DNA from 3 places in the Massilia sp. UYP34 genome. Region 1 is predicted to be linked to each of the others. Evidence: predicted binding sites of a transcription regulator. Region 1 holds the regulator's gene; each other region holds the start of a gene.
The links. Region 1 encodes sigma-54, which starts transcription at its own class of promoters, with help from an activator protein. Its sites were predicted from a motif close to TGGCANGNAANCTGCTTT; they were not measured.
Positions count from the first base shown of each region.

Region 2: glnA (type I glutamate--ammonia ligase) is a predicted target of sigma-54. The motif match lies at 5,237-5,254, and genes of this name have one in related genera.
Region 3: ACZ9AQ_RS05825 (PEP-CTERM sorting domain-containing protein) is a predicted target of sigma-54. The motif match lies at 3,462-3,479, and genes of this name have one in related genera.

Region 1 is NZ_JBWBRF010000001.1:42,264-48,970, forward strand. It holds gene ACZ9AQ_RS00205 (DUF5694 domain-containing protein) at 1-987, opposite strand, end outside; gene ACZ9AQ_RS00210 (enoyl-CoA hydratase/isomerase family protein) at 1,071-2,156, opposite strand; gene hpf (ribosome hibernation-promoting factor, HPF/YfiA family) at 2,280-2,639, opposite strand; gene ACZ9AQ_RS00220 (RNA polymerase factor sigma-54) at 2,715-4,190, opposite strand; gene lptB (LPS export ABC transporter ATP-binding protein) at 4,202-4,954, opposite strand; gene lptA (lipopolysaccharide transport periplasmic protein LptA) at 4,966-5,514, opposite strand; gene lptC (LPS export ABC transporter periplasmic protein LptC) at 5,561-6,166, opposite strand; gene ACZ9AQ_RS00240 (KdsC family phosphatase) at 6,178-6,707, opposite strand, start outside.
Region 2 is NZ_JBWBRF010000018.1:40,503-47,209, forward strand. It holds gene corA (magnesium/cobalt transporter CorA) at 1-315, opposite strand, end outside; gene ntrC (nitrogen regulation protein NR(I)) at 406-1,920, opposite strand; gene glnL (nitrogen regulation protein NR(II)) at 1,984-3,087, opposite strand; gene ACZ9AQ_RS20255 (DUF4124 domain-containing protein) at 3,084-3,596, opposite strand; gene glnA (type I glutamate--ammonia ligase) at 3,760-5,175, opposite strand; gene ACZ9AQ_RS20265 (rhodanese-like domain-containing protein) at 5,492-5,947, shown strand; gene ACZ9AQ_RS20270 (hypothetical protein) at 5,968-6,707, shown strand, end outside.
Region 3 is NZ_JBWBRF010000002.1:551,451-558,157, forward strand. It holds gene ACZ9AQ_RS05795 (FAD binding domain-containing protein) at 1-21, opposite strand, end outside; gene ACZ9AQ_RS05800 ((2Fe-2S)-binding protein) at 18-557, opposite strand; gene purU (formyltetrahydrofolate deformylase) at 655-1,545, opposite strand; gene ACZ9AQ_RS05810 (GNAT family N-acetyltransferase) at 1,736-2,275, shown strand; gene ACZ9AQ_RS05815 (hypothetical protein) at 2,289-2,807, opposite strand; gene ACZ9AQ_RS05820 (putative quinol monooxygenase) at 2,992-3,309, shown strand; gene ACZ9AQ_RS05825 (PEP-CTERM sorting domain-containing protein) at 3,523-4,149, shown strand; gene ACZ9AQ_RS05830 (ankyrin repeat domain-containing protein) at 4,161-4,694, opposite strand; gene ACZ9AQ_RS05835 (hypothetical protein) at 4,885-5,022, shown strand; gene ACZ9AQ_RS05840 (Rap1a/Tai family immunity protein) at 5,047-5,271, shown strand; gene ACZ9AQ_RS05845 (TonB-dependent receptor domain-containing protein) at 5,282-6,707, opposite strand, start outside.

The DNA of each region.
Region 1 (6,707 bases):
GCCGACGATGACCAGGAGCCGCGTGCCCGGCATGACGCCCACGACGTCGCGGATGTTCGCCGCCATGCGCAGGTTGCGCGTTTCCCAGTAGCCGATGTAGGCGCGGCCGAAGCGCTGCGGCGACGGTTCGTTCAGCGCCGCGCCGAAGTCAGCTTCGAAGACCGTCGAGACATGATCGGGCGCATTGTAGGCGCGGTATAGCGCCAGCATGCCTTCGGCGCTGCCCAAGCCCTGATACAGGATCTTGTCCGCCTGCCGGAGCGCGCGGTTGGCCGGATTGTCCCAGGCCTTCATGATCGCCTCGCCGGCCGCCTTGCGGTCGGTGTACGGACGGCCTGCCGATTGATCGTCCATCGCATACACGCGTTCATGACCCAGCCGGGCCGCCAGGCGCGCCGCGATCATCACGCTTTCGTCGGGATCGACCGCGAGCTTTCGCAGCTGCTCGACCAGGGCGGCATCCAGGCCGTCGCCGGCGCGGCGCTCCCCGGCCGGCAAATGGAACCACTGGACCGCAGCCGATGCCGGCTCTCCACCCGCCAGGAACAAGGCCGCCAGGCGTCGCCGCTGGGCAGGCGACGGCGTCGCCGGCCATCCGGCCAGCAGCTTCTCCGCTTGCGCCGTCGCTTCGGGAACGTCCAGACCGGTTGCGGCCTTCGCCGCCGCGGTATCCGGGCAATAGGTCTCGACCGTCTCCGCATAACGCGCCGCGTGACGGCGCAGAAAATCGCATTGCGGCCCGGAGCGCTCTTCGACCGCGATCGCCTGCGGCTTCCACGCCGCCAGCCGCTCGTTGAGCAAGGACAGGCTGGCAGGCTGGAACGTCTTGGGCAAGTGCGACAAGTGGGGTGAACCGAGCACCATGATCTCGTTGACCGGCCCTGCTGCCGGACCCTTGAGCCGGCTCGGATCGAAAGTTGGCTGATAGTCCTGGGCAGCGGCGGCGCCGCATAAGGTCATCGAGATCAGCAAGGCGGTCAGGCGCATCGGGTGTCCTTTCAGGTCATGAAGGCCCGATGTTCACACCCCGCCGATACGCTGTCACGCAAAAATGAATATGTTCGCCGTGATTATGCGAGGTGCCTGAGCGGATGCGCATGCGCCGGCCACACCGGTTCGAAAAAGCGTGCCACCATCTGCGGCGTCACCTGTTCGAGCGATGGCGGGTTCCATTGCGGCGCATTGTCCTTGTCGACGACGAGCGCGCGCACGCCTTCGAGCACTTCGCCATGCTCGAAATTGTGGCGCACCAGCGTGCGCTCCATGCGCAGGCAGTCGGCCACGGACAGCTGCGCGCCACGCGCCAGCAGTTCGTGGGTCACGCACATCATCAGGGGCGAACGCTGGCGCATCGCCGCCAGGGCCCGCTGCGCGAACGGCGTCGCGTCGCCTTCGAGCGAGGCCATGATCGCGGCCACCGAGGCCGCGCCGAAATGGGCGTCGATGCGCGTGCGCAGCGACGGCAATTCGCTCTCGCCCGCCAGCGCGGAAAATGGCGCCGCGAAGGCGCGGATCGCCGCCGGCAGCGCGGCGCCGGGCGTGGACGCGATCAACGCATGCAGGGCCGGCAGTTCGGCGCCGGGCACGAACAGGTCGGCCAGCCCGATATGCAGCGCGTCGGCGGCGCCGATCGTCAGCCCGGTCAGGCCCAGGTAATAGCCGAGCCGTCCCGGCGCATGCGACAGGAAATGGCTGCCGCCGACGTCTGGGAACAGGCCGATGTTCACCTCGGGCATGGCCATCCTGGTGCGCTCGGTCACGATGCGCAGGCCGCAATCCGGGCCGCCCTGGGCGATGCCCATGCCGCCGCCCATTACCACGCCGTCCATGACGGCGATGTAGGGCTTCGGATAGAAATGGATCAGGTGGTTCAGCGCGTATTCTTCGGTGAAGAAATCCTCGAGCAACGCACTGCCGCCCATCGGCGTCGCATGGCCGACCTCATGGAAGAAGCGGATGTCGCCGCCCGCGCACAAGGCCTTCTCGCTGCTGCTGGTCAGCACCACCGCCTCGACCTGCGCGTCATCCTGCCAGGCGCGCAGCGCCACGGTCAGCGCGCGCACCATCGCGAGCGACAGCGAATTGAGCGCCTTCGGGCGGTCCAGGGTGATGATGCCGGTGCGGTTGGCGATGCGGGTCAGGACATGGTCGGTCATGGGGTGATCCATCATGGAGAGACCTGCATTTTACCGAACACGCGCTGCGGGTAAAACCGGAAAGGCGGATGCAAAAAGGGCGTCCCCTCAGACGCCCTTAGCTGGTGTGAGCCCTGCGCCTGGTCAGGCGGCAGCGGCCTCTTCGCTGCCACGCTCCGGCAGGCGCTTGATCGAAGTACGGCTATGGTCCTTCAGCATTTGCTTGTGTTTGAGGATCTGTCGGTCCAGCTTATCCATCAGCGTATCGATCGCCGCGTACAGGTCTTGCGCGACGCTTGCCACGTGCAGGGTCTTGCCCGACACCTGGACGTTGATCTCTGCTTTCTGCCTTTTTTCTTTTTCAGTGAGGTTGTCGACGGCCAGGAAGACATGGGTGTCGATCACCTGGTCGAAATGGCGAATGATGCGCTCGAGCTTATTCTGAACGTATTCACGGATGGCGGGGGTCACTTCGAGATGATGGCCACTGATTGTGAGGTTCATACACACTCCTTTGAAAATGATGCACCGTGTGGACCACACCAACGCGACAAGGCACGACGGGTGTGGACGGCGCAGTTACAAGGACTTGCGGAGGCTTACAGGGGGTATCTTGAGGGCTTCACGGTATTTTGCAACCGTCCGGCGCGCAATGACCATGCCTTGTTCCCCGAGCATCTCCGCGATCTTGCTGTCGGATAATGGGTTCCTAGGGTCTTCTGCTCCTGTCAATTGTGCGATGAGCGCACGGATTGCCGTCGAGGATGCTTCGCCTCCCGCCTCGGTGGCAACGTGGCTACCGAAGAAATACTTCAACTCAAACATGCCGTGCGGGGTCAGCATGTATTTCTGGGTTGTGACACGAGAAATTGTGCTCTCGTGTAGGCCTAGTGTATCAGCTATCTCGCGTAAAACAAGGGGCCGCATGGCAACCGCGCCGTGGGAGAAAAAGTTGCGCTGGCGCTCGACGATCGCCTCCGCCACGCGCAGGATGGTGTCGAACCGCTGGCGCATGTTCTTGATGAGCCACTTCGCTTCCTGCAGCTGCGCGCCCATCTGCGCTTCGCTCTTGCCTTGCTTGAGCAGGCTGGCATACAGGCTGTTCACGCGCAGGCGCGGCATCACGTCCGGGTTCAGGGTGACCGCCCAGCCGCTCTTGGCGCGGCGCACGATCACGTCCGGCACCACGTAGTCCGACACGTTCGAGGCGAAGACCGCACCCGGATGCGGATTACACTGGCGCACCACGGCCTGCACCTCGCGCAAGTCTTCGTCGTCGCAGTCGAGCGCTTTTTTCAGCTTGCTGTATTCGCGCTGGGCGAACCAGGTCAGGTAACCTTCGACGATGGTCAGGGCCATGCGCCGCGTGACCATTGGCACGCCCGGCATGCGCCGGATCTGCAGCGCCAGGCACTCGGACGCGCTGCGCGCGCCGACGCCCACCGGGTCCATGCTCTGCACCAGCGCCAGCGCGCAGCGCAGCTCGTCGATCTCGATCTCGAGTTCTTCGGGCAGCCGCGCGTGGATCTCGTCGAGCGGCTCGTCGAGATAGCCGTTGTCGTCCAGCGCATCGATCACCAGCTCGGCGAGCGCACGGTCGCGCACCGACAAGGTGGCTTCGCGCACCTGCTCCATCAGGTGTTCGCGCAGGGTGATGGCGCAGGCTTCCAGCTGCGGGCGGCCGTCCTCGTCCTCGCCGCCGCCGGACGACGGCGCGCCGCCCTCGCTCCAGTCAGCATCAACGCGATCGTTGTCGGCGCCGCTCTCGAGGCTCTCGCCCTCCTGCGCCGGCGCGTCCTGGCCCTCGGCCTGCTGGCCGGGCGCCGGCGGCGCTTCGCCATTGGCGGGCGCATTGTTGATGGCGCCATCGGCCAGCAAACGCACCGAACGGTCGAGCGGATCGTCGAGCCGCTCGAGCAAGGGGTTATCGCCCAGTATCTGCTCGATCTCCTGGTGCAGTTCGAGCGTCGACAGCTGCAGCAACCGGATCGACTGCTGCAGTTGCGGCGTGAGCGCGAGGTGCTGCGAAGTGCGAAGTTGCAGGGACTGTTTCATCTAGGCGTCGCTCACATGCGGAAGTGTTCACCCAGGTACACGCGGCGCACCGACTCGTCCGCGATGATGTCGTCAGGACGGCCGGAGGCAAGCACCGCGCCCTGGTTGATGATGTAGGCGCGGTCGCAGATGCCAAGCGTCTCGCGCACGTTGTGGTCGGTGATCAAGACACCGATCCGGCGCTCTTTCAGGAAGCGCACGATGCGCTGGATCTCGATCACGGCGATCGGGTCGACGCCGGCGAACGGTTCGTCCAGCAGCACGAAGCGCGGATTGGTCGCCAGCGCGCGCGCGATCTCCACGCGGCGGCGCTCGCCGCCCGACAGCGACAGCGCCGGATTCTCGCGCAGCTTCTCGATCTGCAGGTCGGCCAGCAGGGTGTCGAGGCGCTCGTTGATCTGGTCTTTCGACAGCGGCTTGCCATTGTCCTTTTGCAGCTCGAGCACGGCGCGGATGTTCTCTTCCACCGTCAGCTTGCGGAACACCGACGCCTCTTGCGGCAGGTAGGACAGGCCCAATACGGCGCGGCGGTGGATCGGCAGGCTGGTGATGTCGGTGCCGTTGATGTCGATCGAGCCGGCGTCCGACGGCACCAGGCCCACGATCATGTAGAACGACGTGGTCTTGCCGGCGCCGTTCGGGCCCAGCAGGCCGACCACCTCGCCGCACTCGACCTGCAGCGACACGTCGCGCACCACCAGGCGCTTGCCATAGCTTTTCTGCAGGCCCTTGACGACCAGGGTGCTGCAATCGTCCAGCTCCATCGGAATCGCCGTCATTGGGCGCCTCCGCCTGGTGCGCGCTTGGGCGCCAGGATCAGGGTGCCGCGGCCGCCGCCAACCTTGCTCTGGCCGCTGGTGTCGTTACGCACCGTGGCCACTTCCTTGCGGTTGTCGTAGGAGATGAACGGGCCGGTGATCTGGTTGGTCATGCGCGCGCCTTCCAGTTCGCGCACGACGGCGTTGGAATACAGGCGCACCAGTTCCGATCGCTCGTCGTACTCGATGCGCTCGGCCTGGCCGTCGACCCACAGGTCGGAACCACCGTCGCGCTTCTGGCGGAAGGTGGCGACCTTGCCGCCGGCGGCGGTGAGGGTCACGCTCATATAGCCTTCCGGGCTTTCCTTGACCAGGGCGCGGTCGGACTTGAGCACCAGGGTGCCGCGGGTCAGGACCACGTTGCCGGTCAGGATGCGGGTGCCGGTCACCTCGTCGACGTCGAGCGAGTCGAAGTTGATGACTGCCTCCTTGAGCGAATCGGCGCGCTCGGCGGCCGCGGTCAGCGACAGCAGGGAAAGGAAAACGGCGGCAAGTAGTTTTTTCATGGTCGGTTAAGGGTCTCGGGTTGGCACGCGGCGCTGGTGCGGGGAATCAGCGCTGGCGTGGCGGATAGACGATCTGGCCGCGGCTGGACAGGTGCAGCTGCATGGTCGCATTATTGGCGACCATGCCGGTGCCCTTGACGTTGGAGGCGCCAAGCTGCATGTCGATCGGCAGATCGGTCTTCAGGATTTCTTCGTCGGGCAGCACGGTAAGCGCCTGGGTGCGCACGTGCAGCGATTCGCTCTGCGCGGTCTTGGGGCGCTGCAGGTCGACGTCGCCGATCAGCTCGACCCGGTGCTCCTGGTGATGGATTTGCGCGTTCTTCGCCACCACCGTCATCGGCGGGCGGCCCGGCTCGACGCCGCGCAGCACCGGCGCGTCGACGTGCGACACGTCGCCGTTCGGAATATGCGCCAGGCGCTTGCCCGACACCAGGTAGCTCGGCTGGCCGTTCTCGGTCATGCGCACGAAGGAAAAGTTCTCGACGATGTAGTCCGGTTCGTCCGGCGGCCCTCCCAGCTGGGCATCGATGTCGGAGGCCTGCATCAGCTGCAGCAGCCAGAAGCTGCCGAAGGCGAAGAAGGTGCCGATCACGATCATCGCAAGGAGATTCCAGCGGTGCGCGGTACGCTTGTTCTGGACGATGGTAGCCATGCTGGGTGGCCTCAGGCGAAGTACGGCGCGAGCGCCTGGTCGTAGGTGCCCTGGGCGCGCATCACGAGATCGCACACCTCGCGCACCGCGCCGCGGCCGCCGGCGTTTTTCGTCACGTAGTGCGCGCGGTGCTGCACTTCGGGGTGGCCGGACGGCACCGCGACGGCGAAGCCGACGCGCGCGAACAGCGGCAGGTCGATCACGTCGTCGCCGATGTAGCCGCACTGCTCGGCGGTGAAGCCCGTGGCCGCCAGGAGCTTGGCGAAGCCGATGCGCTTGTCATGGATGCCCTGGTGGACGTGCGAAATGCCGAGATCGGCCGCGCGCTTGACGACGATCGGCGACAGGCGCGCGCTGATGATCGCGGTCTGGACGCCGGTCTTGTTGAGCAGCTGGATGCCCAGGCCGTCGAGCACGTTGAAGGTCTTGGTGACTTCGCCTTCCGGGCCGTAGGTCAGGCTGCCGTCGGTCAGCACGCCGTCGACGTCGAAGATCATGACCTTCACGCGCGCGGCGCGTTCCATGTGGGCCAATGGGGTGA
Region 2 (6,707 bases), on a different contig from region 1:
GTAGTTCTCGCCCGCGAACACGGCCAGCTGGCCGACGTTCAGTTCGTCCCCGGCCAGCTCCACGATCTGGGCCACGACGAACAGCGAGTCGCCGTATTCCTCGAGCTTGGGCCGCTGGTGGCCGCGCATCGCGTCTTCCACCGCCAGTTCGTGCAGGCCGAATTCTTCCTGCATCAGGGCGATGTCGGCGCTCGCCGGATCACGCAGGGCGACCCAGACGAAGGTGTCGTCCTGTTTCAGGTATTCGCTGATATCCTCGACCGGGATATCGGATAGTTTCTTGCCTTCCTGGTAGGCGACGCAGTTGATCAGCATGGGGTGAAAAATGAGGTGAAAAGGTAGAGCAGGCGATGCTGGAGCTTACACCACCGGCCGCCCTTTTCACCACCAGGCTTGACGACGAGGCTATTCTTCGCGCGCGCCGTCGATCCCCAGTTCCACGATCTTGCGCGTGATGGTGTTGCGCCCGATCCCGAGCCGCATCGCGGCGTCGTTCTTGCGGCCGTGCGTATGCTTGAGGGCTGTCCTGATCAGGGCCGATTCGAACTGGCGCCCAAGGATGTCCATCACGTCCATCTGCCCCGCGCTGAGCATGCCGGCGGCCTGCAGCTCCAGGAGGTCGATCCAGCCATCGGGCGAAGCCGGCGCCTGCGCCGCGGCCTGCATCACATACCCGCCCGCACCCACGCCGGCGCCGGCCACGGGCAACGCGCCCGTCCCCACCACGCCGTCGGCCAGCGGCACCGGATTCGCGCCGGCGCCCGCCTGGCCCTGGGTCAGGTCGCGCGGCAGGTCCTTGATCTCGACCGTCTGGCCGGGCGCCATCACGGTGATCCAGTTGCACAGGTTCTCCAGCTGGCGCACGTTGCCCGGCAATTCGAGGCCGGCCAGGAAACGCATCGCCTGCTCGCTCATGCGCTTCGGCTCGACGCCCAATTGGTGTGCGCTCTGCACCAGAAAGTGGCGCGTGAGGACCGGAATGTCGTCGCTGCGCTCGCGCAAGCTCGGCAGGCGCAGGCGGATCACGTTCAGGCGGTGATACAAATCTTCGCGGAACAATCCGTCGCGCACGCGCTGCTCGAGGTTCTGGTGGGTGGCGGCGATCACGCGCACATTGGCTTTCACCGGCTGGTGGCCGCCCACGCGGTAGAAGTGGCCGTCGGACAGCACGCGCAACAGCCGGGTCTGCAGATCGAACGGCATGTCGCCGATTTCATCCAGGAACAGCGTGCCGTCCTCGGCCTGCTCGAAGCGGCCGCGCCGCATCGCCTGGGCGCCGGTGAAGGCGCCGCGCTCGTGGCCGAACAGTTCCGATTCCAGCAAGTCCTTCGGGATCGCCGCGGTGTTCAGGGCAATGAAGGGCTGTTGCGCGCGCGGGCTGTGCTTGTGCAGGGCGCGCGCCACGAGTTCCTTGCCGGTCCCCGATTCGCCCGTGATCAACACGGTCACGTTCGACTGCGACAGGCGGCCGATGGCGCGGAACACCTCCTGCATCGCCGGCGCATGGCCCAGGATCTCGGGCGTCTCGGCCGGCAGCGCCTCGACGCTGGCCTCGCGCAGGCTTTCCTCCAGGGCGCGCCGGATCAGCGCCACCGCCTTGTCGATGTCAAAGGGTTTGGCGAGGTAATCGAAGGCGCCGCCCTGGAACGAGGACACCGCCGAATCGAGGTCCGAGAAGGCGGTGATGATGATGACCGGCAGGCCGGGATGGCGGGCCTTGACGGCCTGCAGCAGGTCGATGCCGGATTCGCCCGGCATGCGGATGTCCGACACCAGCACCTGCGGGGTGTCGGTTTCGAAGGCGGTCAGGGCCTCGCGCGCGTTGGCGAAGCTGCGGGTCTCCAGGCTTTCGCGCGCCAGGGCTTTTTCGAGCACCCAGCGAATCGATGCGTCGTCGTCGACAATCCAGATTGGTTTCATGTATTCGTGCTTCCCGCAACATGGATTCAATAAAGGACTGGTCGGCGCCCCGCTCGCCCGCGCTTATGGCAGGGGCAGCAGGATACGGAAATCCGTCAGTCCAGGCCGGCTTTCGCACTCGATCACCCCCAGGTGCTGCTGCACGAAGGTTTGCGCCAGCGTCAGCCCGAGGCCGCTCCCGCCGTCGCGCCCGGATACGAGCGGATAGAAAATGCGGTCGCGGATATCGGGCGCGATGCCCGGTCCATTGTCGATGATATGCAAGTCTAATGCCAGCCCGTAACGAACCTTCGCCAGGGTGACCTGGCGCGCCACGCGGGTGCGTAACGTGATCTCGGCGTCGCCCTGCGCCATGCGGCTCGCCAGGGCCTGGGCGGCGTTGTGGGCGATGTTCAGCACCACCTGGATCAGCTGCTCGAAATCGCCGCGAAATTCCGGGATCGAGGCGTCGTAGTCGCGCTTGATCGTCAAGCCCTGCGAGAATTCGGCCAGGATCAGGCTGCGCACCCGCTCGCACACCTCGTGGATATTGACGTCGCCGACGATGTGGGGCTTGCGGTGCGGCGCCAGCAACCGGTCGACCAGGGTTTGCAGGCGGTCGGCTTCCTTGATGATCACCTGCGTGTATTCCTGCAGCTCGAGCAGGTGGTGCGGCGGCAGTTCGAGTTCCAGCAACTGCGCCGCGCCGCGGATGCCGCCCAGCGGGTTCTTGATCTCGTGCGCCAGGTTGCGGATGAGTTCCTTGTTGGCCTGGCTCTGGTCGAGGATGCGCTCCTCGCGGTCGAGCTTCAACTGCTGCACGTTCTCGCGCAGCTCGATCAGGAGGGTGCCGTCGCCCAGCGCGCTGACGATGCTGTTCACGTGCAGCGGCTCGCGGTTGTTGCGCTGCAGGGTCAGGTCCTGGCGCAGGTCGGCGTAATGGTGGGCCAGCGCCTGGCAGATCAGGGCGGCCAGCTCGGCGCCGTTCTGGAACAGCTCGGGCAGCCGATGGCGCTGCAGCGACTTGAGCGACAGCTCCATCAGGTTCTCGGCGGCGGCGTTCGCATACAGCACTTCGCCGTCGGCGCCGGTCAGCAGCACGGCCGAGGCCAGCAGGTCGAGGCCGGCGTAGCGCGCCGGATCGCCCGCGTCAAAGGCGGAGGCGTCGTTCAAAGGTGGCAGGGTCATCTGATATTGCCGATCTCGCGCCGCAGCGCCTCGATATTGCGTTCGGTCCGGTTGATCTCGTCGCGCAGGGACGCCACCCGCGCCTGGTACTTGGCGTAGTTACGCTCGTTGCCCTGGCGCTCGGGCTCGCCGTTGTTGAATTCCTTCCTGAGGTCGGCCAGCTTGCGTTCCTCGATGCGCAGCTCGTCGCCCAGGATGTCGCGCCGCTCCTGGTCGCGCGCGCGCTGCACCACGTTGTCCACCCGCGGGAAACCCGACGGGGCGCTGGCGGCGGCCGGGCTCGGCGAGCTGGCCGAACCCGACCCGCCGGACGAACGCGGGGCCGGGATCGGCGCCGAAGCCGGCGGCGAGCTGTAGCCGGTGTCGATCAGCTGGCATTTGCCGACCTTGGTGTCGGTGTACAGGGGGCGGCCGTTGGCATCGAGACAGCGGTAGATCTGGGCCTGGGCCGAGGCGCCAAACAGCAGGGCGAACATGGCCACGGCGCCGTGAAAAACGATGTTTGTCATTCCAATCACTCGGTAGCTTGCATCAGCGGGAAGATGCATTGTAGTCGCGCCCGACTATACCCGAAGCAACAAAAAACGCGGGGAAAGCCATGGCTTTCCCCGCGTTTCGTGGCATCGCCGTCAAGCTTGGCGATGCGCAGGCACAACAGTATTGATCAACCGATCACGACGAGTAGTACATGTCGAATTCGGCCGGGTGCGGGGTCATGCGCAGACGCTGCACTTCGTTCATCTTCAGCTCGATGTAGGCATCGATCATGCTGTCGCTGAACACGCCGCCGCGGGTCAGGAACTCGCGGTCCTTGTCCAGCGCTTCCAGCGCTTCCTCGAGCGAGGCGCAGACGGTCGGGATCAGCTTGTCTTCTTCCGGCGGCAGGTGGTACAGGTCCTTGGTCGCGGCTTCGCCCGGGTGGATCTTGTTCTGGATGCCGTCCAGGCCGGCCATCATCAGCGCGGCGAAGCACAGGTAGACGTTGGCCAGCGGATCCGGGAAGCGGGTCTCGATGCGGCGGCCTTTCGGGTTTGCCACGTGCGGGATGCGGATCGAGGCCGAACGGTTGCGGGCCGAGTAGGCCAGCTTGACCGGGGCTTCGTAGCCGGGCACCAGGCGCTTGTACGAGTTGGTGCCCGGGTTGGTGATCGCGTTCAGCGCGCGTGCGTGCTTGATGATGCCGCCGATGTAGAACAGCGCGGTTTCCGACAGGCCGGCATAGCCGTCGCCGGCGAACAGGTTCTTGCCGTCTTTCCAGATCGACTGGTGCACGTGCATGCCCGAGCCGTTGTCGCCGTTGATCGGCTTCGGCATGAAGGTCGCGGTCTTGCCGTAGCTGTGGGCCACGTTCCAGATCACGTACTTCATGTTCTGGGTCCAGTCGGCGCGCTCGACCAGGGTCGAGAACTTGGTGCCGATTTCATTCTGGCCGGCGCCGGCCACTTCGTGGTGGTGCACTTCGACCGGGATGCCCATCGATTCGAGGATCAGCGACATTTCCGAGCGCATGTCCTGGAACGAATCGACCGGTGGCACCGGGAAGTAGCCGCCCTTGACGGTCGGACGGTGGCCGCTGTTGCCGCCTTCGATTTCCTTGTCGGTCGCCCACGACGATTCGTCCGAATCGATCTTGACGAAGCAGCCCGACATGTCGATCTTCCAGCGGATCGAGTCGAAGATGAAGAATTCTGGTTCCGGGCCGAAGTAGGCGGTGTCGCCGATGCCCGACGACTTCAGGTAGGCTTCGGCGCGCTTGGCGATCGAGCGCGGATCGCGGTCGTAGCCCTTGCCGTCCGACGGTTCGATGACGTCGCACTGCATGAACAGCGTGGTCTCTTCCATGAACGGATCGAGGTTGGCGGTGTTCGGGTCCGGCAGCAGGAGCATGTCCGAGGCTTCAATACCCTTCCAGCCGGCGATCGACGAACCGTCGAAGGCGTGGCCGGATTCGAATTTGTCCAGGTCGAAGTGCGACACCGGGACCGTGACGTGTTGTTCCTTGCCGCGGGTATCGGCGAAGCGTAAATCAACGAATTTGACTTCGTTATCCTTGACCAGTTGCATTACATCTGCGGCGGACTTTGCCATTCGGAATCTCCTAATTGAAAAAAGGATGTCGCGTCCTGAGACCGACAACTTGCATCATGTTGAAGCAGGAAGCATGCCAACTTGGTGACACACCCCGTGCCATCTCGTTTGCATGAGGCCATGCATAAATCGCTCTTGGGGGACCGGCCAGTTTACCCATAAAATCGCGTCGATCGGCAGACTTGCCGAAAGATTGTCAGTGCAGACTGGATGCACCAATCAAGTGCAAAAACATGCCGATGCACCATTCCAGAGCAGGATACACTGATCCATCGTGGTGCAGCGCAACCGAATGCCCAAAAACGGAACCAACATTATGACGATAGAAAATATTCTCGAGGAAGCGCGCCAACGTGGCGCAGGCCAGCCCTATGCCGGTGCAGTGACCCCGCAAGAGGCGTTCGAATTGCTCAAAAGCAGCCCGAAGGTCAAGCTGGTCGACGTGCGCACCAATGCCGAACGCGACTGGGTGGGCCGGGTCGCCATCCCCGACGCCCAGCACGCGGCGGTGCAGTGGGCCACCTATCCGGGCGGCGTGCCGAACCCGGACTTCGGCGCCCAGCTCGAACGCGTGGCGAACAAGGACGACACCCTGCTGTTCCTGTGCCGCTCGGGCGTGCGCTCGCGCCACAGCGCCCGCGTGGCGACCGAACTCGGTTATGCGAACGCCTTCGACATTCTCGAGGGCTTCGAGGGCGACAAGGATGGCGAAGGCCATCGCAAGACGATCGGCGGCTGGTGCAAGGCGGGATTGCCGTGGGTCGGGGCATGAGCGGGCAGCCCGGTGTCGGGATGAGCACCCCCATCGAACGCCTGGCGACGGCGCGAGAACTGGCCGACCAGGGCCGCTACGACGCCGCGCTGCAAGCGCTGGCCTGGTTCCACGAGCACGCGCTCGAACACGACCCGTCCCTGCAAGGCGTGCGCCGTTCCTACGCCCTGGCCGACTGGGCCATGCTGGCCGAGGCCCATCCGCCGGCGGCGGTGGCGCTCGAAGCGGTACGCGAGCGCAATACCGCCCTGCTGCTGGCCGGCCAGGGCAACCGCGACCACCTGCTCGACGTGGTCTCGATCGACCATGCGTGCGACCAGCCGGTGCGCACGCGCGACTTGTTCGTGAAGCTGGAAGCGCTGGCGCCGGCGCTGGCCGCTTCCTGCATCCGGGTCGTGCTGCCGCAGGTGATCGCCGCCGGCGACGCCGCGCTGGCCGAACGCCTGATGCCGAACCCGGAAGAAAACATCCGCCAGCATGCCGACTACCTGATGGACGCCTTCCGCGCGCGCCGCCAGCGGTTCACCGGCGCGCCCAGCATTCCGGCCGAAATCCACAATTATGTGCAGGACGTGAACGCCATCCTGGACGTGCTGGCGGCGCGCGGCCGGCACGCCGACGTGCGGCGCCTGCGCCGGCTGGCGGCCGACGCGATTCCCGCCACCACCCTGCGCCGCGAGGTGCGCGCAGCGCTCGTTCCCGGGGCGCCGGCATGGTACGAGCGCGGCGTCCCGCGCCGTCGCAACGAACGGGTCAGCTA
Region 3 (6,707 bases), on a different contig from region 1:
GGTGAAGGTGAAGGGATTCATGCCAGCACCGCCCCGGTGGTAAAGGCCGGCTTGTCGCCGTCATCGCGCGCGTGCTCGCCGCGGCGCAGCTCCATCACCTGGACCACGGCGTCCGCGATCTGCGGATAGGCGCCGCAGCGGCAGATATTGCCGCTCATGAGTTCGCGCACGTCGTCGCGCGACCTGGCCTGGCCCTCGTTCATCAGGCCCACGGCCGAACACAGCTGTCCCGGGGTACAGTAGCCGCACTGGAAAGCGTCGCACTCGATGAAGGCTTGCTGAAGCGGGTGCAGGTCTTCACCGTTGGCAAGGCCCTCGACCGTCGTGATTTCCTTGCCGTTCTGCATGACCGCCAGGGTCAGGCAGGAATTGATGCGCTTGCCGTCCACCAGCACCGTGCATGCGCCGCATTGTCCCTGGTCGCAACCCTTCTTGGTGCCGGTCATGCCTGCGCGCTCGCGCAACAGGTCAAGCAAGGTCACCCAGGACTCGACGTTGAATTCGCGGTCTTGCCCGTTGATACGCAGGCGGACCGGATACTGCTGGTGAAGTTCCATGGTCATTCCTCTCTATGAGAAGCCATGACCTTACCCGTGCAGGTGGTGCGTCACGGTTAGGTGACGCACCTATTCCCGAGGTTGCTTGCCAATTTGCTCAGGGACCGCGGAAGACCACCGTCTTGTTGCCGTCGACAAACACACGGCGCTCGATATGGAACTTGACCGCCGCCGCCAGCGCCAGGCACTCGTTGTCGCGGCCGACGCGGGTCAGCTGGTCGACCCGGTAGTTGTGGTCGACCCGGGTCAGCACCTGTTCGATGATTGGGCCTTCGTCGAGGTCGGGCGTGGCGTAGTGGGCGGTGGCGCCGATCAGCTTGACCCCGCGGTCGAAGGCTTGCTGGTAGGGATTGGCGCCCTTGAAGCCGGGCAGGAAGGAGTGGTGGATGTTGATGCACTTGCCGGCCAGGCGCCGCGCCAGCTCGTCCGACAGGATCTGCATATAGCGCGCCAGGATCACCAGCTCGGAACCGGTCTCCTCGACAATCTCGAGCAGGCGCGCCTCTTGCTGCGCCTTGTTGTCCTTGGTTACCGGCAGGAATACGAAGCGGATGCCTTCGCGCTCGACCATCGGGCGCAGGTCGAGGTGGTTCGACACCACCGCCGTGATCTGCATGTTCAGTTCGCCATTGCGGCGGCGGTACAGCAGGTCGTCCAGGCAGTGGTCGGTCTTGGAGACCATGATCACGGTGCGTACCGGGTCGAGCGGGTCGAACATCTTCCACTGCATCTCGAGGCGGCCGGCGACGAGGTCGGCGAATTCGCTGCGGATACGGTCGATCGGTGGTGAATTTTCTTGCTGGCGAAACACGGCGCGCATGAAGAAGCGCGCGGTCGAATCGTCGTCGAACTGTTCCAGCGCGCAGATATAGCAGTCGCGCTCGGCGAGGAAGGTCGCGACGGCGGCGACGATGCCGGTGCCGGCCGGACAGCTGGCGTTGAGGATGTATTCGATGCGGCCGGCTGGCGCCGGGGCGATGCTGCTCATGAGTGATTCCTGTCGGTTAGGGGCAAATTGCAATGTAGTCGTCCGTCACGCGACACCGGCCAGGTGGGCCGGCGGCAGCTCTGGTATCCGGCGCCGCCGGGTCGGCGACGCTGGCAAGGCGATGTTGTCAGAATATATAGAATGAGGGATGCGGCCGACGCCGTCAAGCATCCAGGTCAGGCATGCTACCATGCGCGCTTTTGACCGTCCCGCCATGCCGATCCCGACCTCGATGCGCATCCGTCCGCTGCTGCCCGCCGACCTGGACGCCGTGCTGCGCGTGCAGGCGGCCTGCTATCCGCCGGCGATGCAGGAAGCGGCGGCGGTGGTGAAGGCGCGGCTGGATGCGGCCGCCGCCACCTGCCTGGCCGCGTGCGATGCCGGCGGCGTGTGCGGCTACCTGTTCGCCTACCCGTCGCGCCTGGGACGGGTCACCGCCCTGGGCGCGCCGTTCGAGATCGCGCCGGACGCCGACACCCTGTACCTGCACGACCTGGCGGTCGATCCGCGCGCGCACGGGCGCGGACTGGCGCGCGCGCTGGTGGCGCATCTGCTGGGCCGCGGCCGACGCCTGGATTCGTCCCGGGGCTTGACCCATGCGGCGCTGGTCTCGGTGCAGGACAGCACGCGCTTCTGGAGCGGCCTCGGCTTCAAGGAGCGCTCGACCGGCGATGCGGGCCTGCTCACGTATCCGGCGGGCGCCGTCCATATGGCGCGCCCGCTCACTTAATTTGCTGGACGGATCATTCGACGCGGCGCACCTTGGCCGAGGCGTTGCTGCCTTCCACGCGCATGAAGATGGTGCCGAACAGATTGCGTTCGATGCTGACCTTGGCGTCGTCGCGCGGGGCCAGGACCGCGTCGCTGCCGTCGACGACGCGCCACACCTGGCCGTTGGCCAGGCGGATCCGCGAACCCGGGCCCCAGCCCTCGAACCTGCCGACGACCGTGCTCTGGACCGAGCTGGGCTGCGTCTCGCGCTGCTTCACCGCCTCCATGCCGAAATTGTCCTCGGCGCCGGCCGGGGCCGGCGCGCTTGCCGCCCGGGCCGCCGTCGCCGGGCTCGCCACACCGACGGGGATCGCGTCATAGCAGGCCACGCGCGATGCGACATCGGTCATGGCGCGGCAGGTCAGGAGCGCCGCATCGCCAGGGCTGGCATTGGCGAGCGCGGAGCCGGAGGCGAGCAGCAATACGGCAAGGGGCAGTGCGGCAAGAGGCAGTGCGGCAAGAGGCAGAGCGGCAAGAGGCAGGGCTTTCATCGGAATCCTAGGTAAAGGTGGAAGCTTGCCCGCGGGCGCGCCCCTGGGCGGCTACGATTATAGGGGATGCCGATGCATGAAGGGAAATCGTGGGCCGGCCGGCAGCCGCGCGCGGGACGTTCTATACTGCTGCGACGCCAGGCACCTCCAGACCGTGGCGCGCCATCCCAAACCAAGGAAGATCATGGATCAGCAACCGAACGACACCCCAGGCCAGCAAGTGACGATCATCGCCACCCTCTACGCGAAGGCCGGCCAGGAAGCCGCGCTCGCGGCGCGCATGCACGAGATGATCGACGCCACCCGCAAGGAAGCCGGCTGCATCCTGTACGAGCTGCAGCGCTCGGACGAGGACCCGCGCGAGTTCATCATGGTGGAATACTGGCGCGATGCCGAGGCGATAGCACTGCACGACGCCAGCGCCCACATGGCCGCCCTGGTGGCCGACCTGCCGGCGCTGGTCGACCGCCCGGTGGTGGTGCGCAGGTACACGCCCGCCTGAGCGAGGCGCACTTCAGCCGGGGCGGTCGCGCCGGACGGATCGCGCCTGGGCGTAAGAGGGCGCTGTCGAAAAATTTAACACGGTTCGCCGACGTATTGACGCGGCTGCGGAAATATTTCGTAGAATCAAAGAGTTGCCATTCCGACCATATTTGGCCCGCTTCTTGCTCATCTATTTGCTCACCCGAGGTGAATAACCACAAGGAGCATGTCGATGGCGCCCATCATCCCCTACCTGTTCGCGGCCGCGCTGCTGGCCCAGCCGGCGCAGGCCGCGGTCACCTATTCCTGGCACGAGGTCGGCACTTCGCCAATCTCGCCGCCGGGCCTGAACATGGAACTCGTGTTTTCGGACGACGCGGTCGCGCAGGGCAAGCTGGAACTCGATTTCGTGAACATGTGCGACCTGGGCGAGCCTTGCCTCGATGGGCAGGACAGCCTGCTGTCGCTGCGCTACTGGTATGCAGAGCCGTGGGCGGACGAAGGTCGTGCGAATTACATCGATTATGGCCACCGCAAGCTGCCCGCGCACTATTTCGATCGAATCCGGCTGAACCTGACCTTCCTGCCCGGCGGCCTGCTGGACGGATACATCTACGCCAATGACGGCAACTCGCACGTCGAGATCGCGAGCCTCGGCGGCCTGTTCACGGTCGTGAATGCGCACAGCGACGAACCATTCGGGTGCAACTACTTCTCCGATCCCTGCTCGGGTTCGACCGGCTACCTGGCGGGCGCGTCGATCGAAGGCGAGGTGCCGGAACCGTCGAGCGTGCTGCTCGCCGGCCTGGGCCTGGCGGCCATCGGGTTCGCGCGCCGGCGGCGGGCGCGCCGGGATTGACAGGCGCGTAATCAGGCAGCCGGCGCCAGCAGCGCCGCGGTGTCGGGCGCGCCCATGCGCAGCGCCGCATCGTGGGCGCTGACGCCGCCGGCATCGCGCAGCGCCGGGTCGGCGCCGCGCTCGATCAGCAGGCGGGCGATGTCGACCCGGTTGAACATGGCGGCGAACATCAGCGCGGTCCTGCCGGACGGTCCCGCATGGTCGGCGATGGCACCGTGGTCCAGCAGGAGCGTCGTTACCGCCAGGTCGCCCTTGAAGGCGGCGCCGTGCAGCGGCGCCTGGGAGGCGTCGTTCAACAGTTGCGGATCGGCGCCGTGCTCCAGCAGCACGCGCGCGGCGTCGAGGTGGCCGTGGTAGCAGGCCAGCATCAGGAGACTGTCGCCGCGCTCGTTGCGCAGATTGGGCGGCAAGCCCTTGGCCAGCAGCGCGCCGAGCGGTTCGGCGTCGCCCTTGCGGGCGTACTGGAACACCTCGCGCAACCATGCGAGGGTGGCTTCGTCGAGTTCCGCCGGCGTGGCCGGCAGGGTGGATTCATTGGCTTGCATGCGGGGTCCTGTGTCGGTGCGATGGTTGATTAGATCACATCCGGCGCCGCCACGCAGTCGCCGCACGCCAGCTGACGGGGGGTGTTCGAGGCCGAGCCGGACCTGCGGCTGGCGCACGATTGAGGGTCCGCAAGCGGCGCCGGGCGCCGCCGCCGCACCATGGGACGCCGATTGTTCCACAGGAGAGCCCATGAAAGCCGGCACCTGGATGGCGCTCGCGGCCTGCATGCCGGCCGGCGCGCTGGCCTCGATTCCCTATGTGTATCCGTTCAATGCGATGACCGGCCAGGAAGTGATCGAGCATCGCCTCAAGGAGCCCAGGACTTAGCTCGACTACATCAACCGCAAGAAGGTGGGACGGGTGGACGCCTACCTGAACGGCATCAAGGATGCGGGCCATGGCCGCGAATGGTGCCTGGCCAGGCCCGTGCTGCCGCAGGAACTGAACGTGGCCGTCGTGCGCCGCCTGAAGGCGACGCGCAAGCCGGCCGAACTGAAACGCAACGCGGCGCCGCTGGTGCTGGCCGAGCTGCGCCGGCGCTTTCCCTGCCCACCGCCGGGCAAGAAGAAGCGCTGAGCGAGGATGGTCAGAAGTCGACGTTCATCGACACCCACAGGCGACGACCGTCCATATTGTTGACGTACACGCTGCCATAGGTCGGCGCCGCGGTCGGGGTCGACTGGTAAGGACGGTAGTCGACGAAGTCCTTGTTGAGCAGGTTGTAGATCGCGGCATTGATCGAGATGGTCGGGCTGAGCTGGTAGGCGGTGCCCAGGTGCAGCATGCCATAGCCCTTGTAGTCGCCCAGCGTCGCCTTGGCGGCGCGGGTGACGGCCGAGACGCCCGGATCGCGATAGCGCTCGCTGCGGTACTCGGCGCGCAGCCACGCGTTCCACTGCTGCGAGATGTCCCAGGTCAGGCGCGCATTGAGCGCGTGCTCGGGCGTGTCGGACAACGGCTTGCCGGCGTTGGCGCCGCTTTTCTGCTCGCTCTCGGTATAGGTGTAGTTCGCGCTGGCGACCCAGCCGGCGGCCAGCGGGAAGCGGGTCGCCAGTTCCACGCCGCGCGTCACTGCCTCGTCGACGTTGATCGACTGGCTGAAGGCATCGACGTTCGGCCAGTTGCCGAAGCTGACGCAGCCAGGGCGGTCCGGCGCCAGGCGGTAGGCGCAGTTCAGCAGGCCGGTGCCGCTGGTGATCTTGTCCTGGAACTCGTTGTTGAACACGGTGACGTTGCCGGTCCAGCCGGCGCCGTTGTCGAAATAAGCGCCCAGCTCGGTCGTCACGCTGGTCTCGGGCGTCAAGCCCGGGCTGCCGACCAGGGGAATCGTGCCCTGGCCGCCGAAGCCGATGATGCCGGGCGAAAGCTGCTCGACGCGCGGCGTTTTATAGCCCTTGCTGACGCCGCCCTTGAAGGTCCAGCGCGGCGACGTCGTCCACACCAGGTAGGCGCGCGGGCTGGTCTGGCCACCGAAGATGCTGTGGTCGTCGTAGCGCGCGCCCAGGGTCAGGGCCAGGCGCTCGTGCAGCCGCCATTCGTCTTCCAGGAACAGCGCCTTCTGGGTGAACGCGAACACCTCGGGCGCGACGCCGTCGACCATCTCGGCATCCCAGTGCTGGGCGCCGATGGTGGTCAGGTGATTGCCCCATGGGACCAGGAGCTTCGTGTCGAACACCTTGCTCTCGACTTCCAGCGTGCGCGGGGAGCCGGCCGCCGCGCCCGGCGTCCCCGGCGGAATGGTGCGGCCATTGGTCTCGGTCTGGTTGACCATATAGCTGCTGTCCCAGGTGCCGAACGGCAGGCGTGCCTTGTAGGCGGCGGTGTACTGGTTGCGGTTGTACTGCTGCTCCGGGCCGTAGCCGCCCTGCACGCCCAGGGTGCCGAGTAGTCCGGTCGAATTGTCGTACTTCTGGCGCGTGGCGTCGGCGTCAAGCGTCACCTCGTGGTTGCGATGAGGCGTGAAGGCCAGGCGCGCGCCGAGATTGCGCACGGTGGATTCAACCGGATTGGCG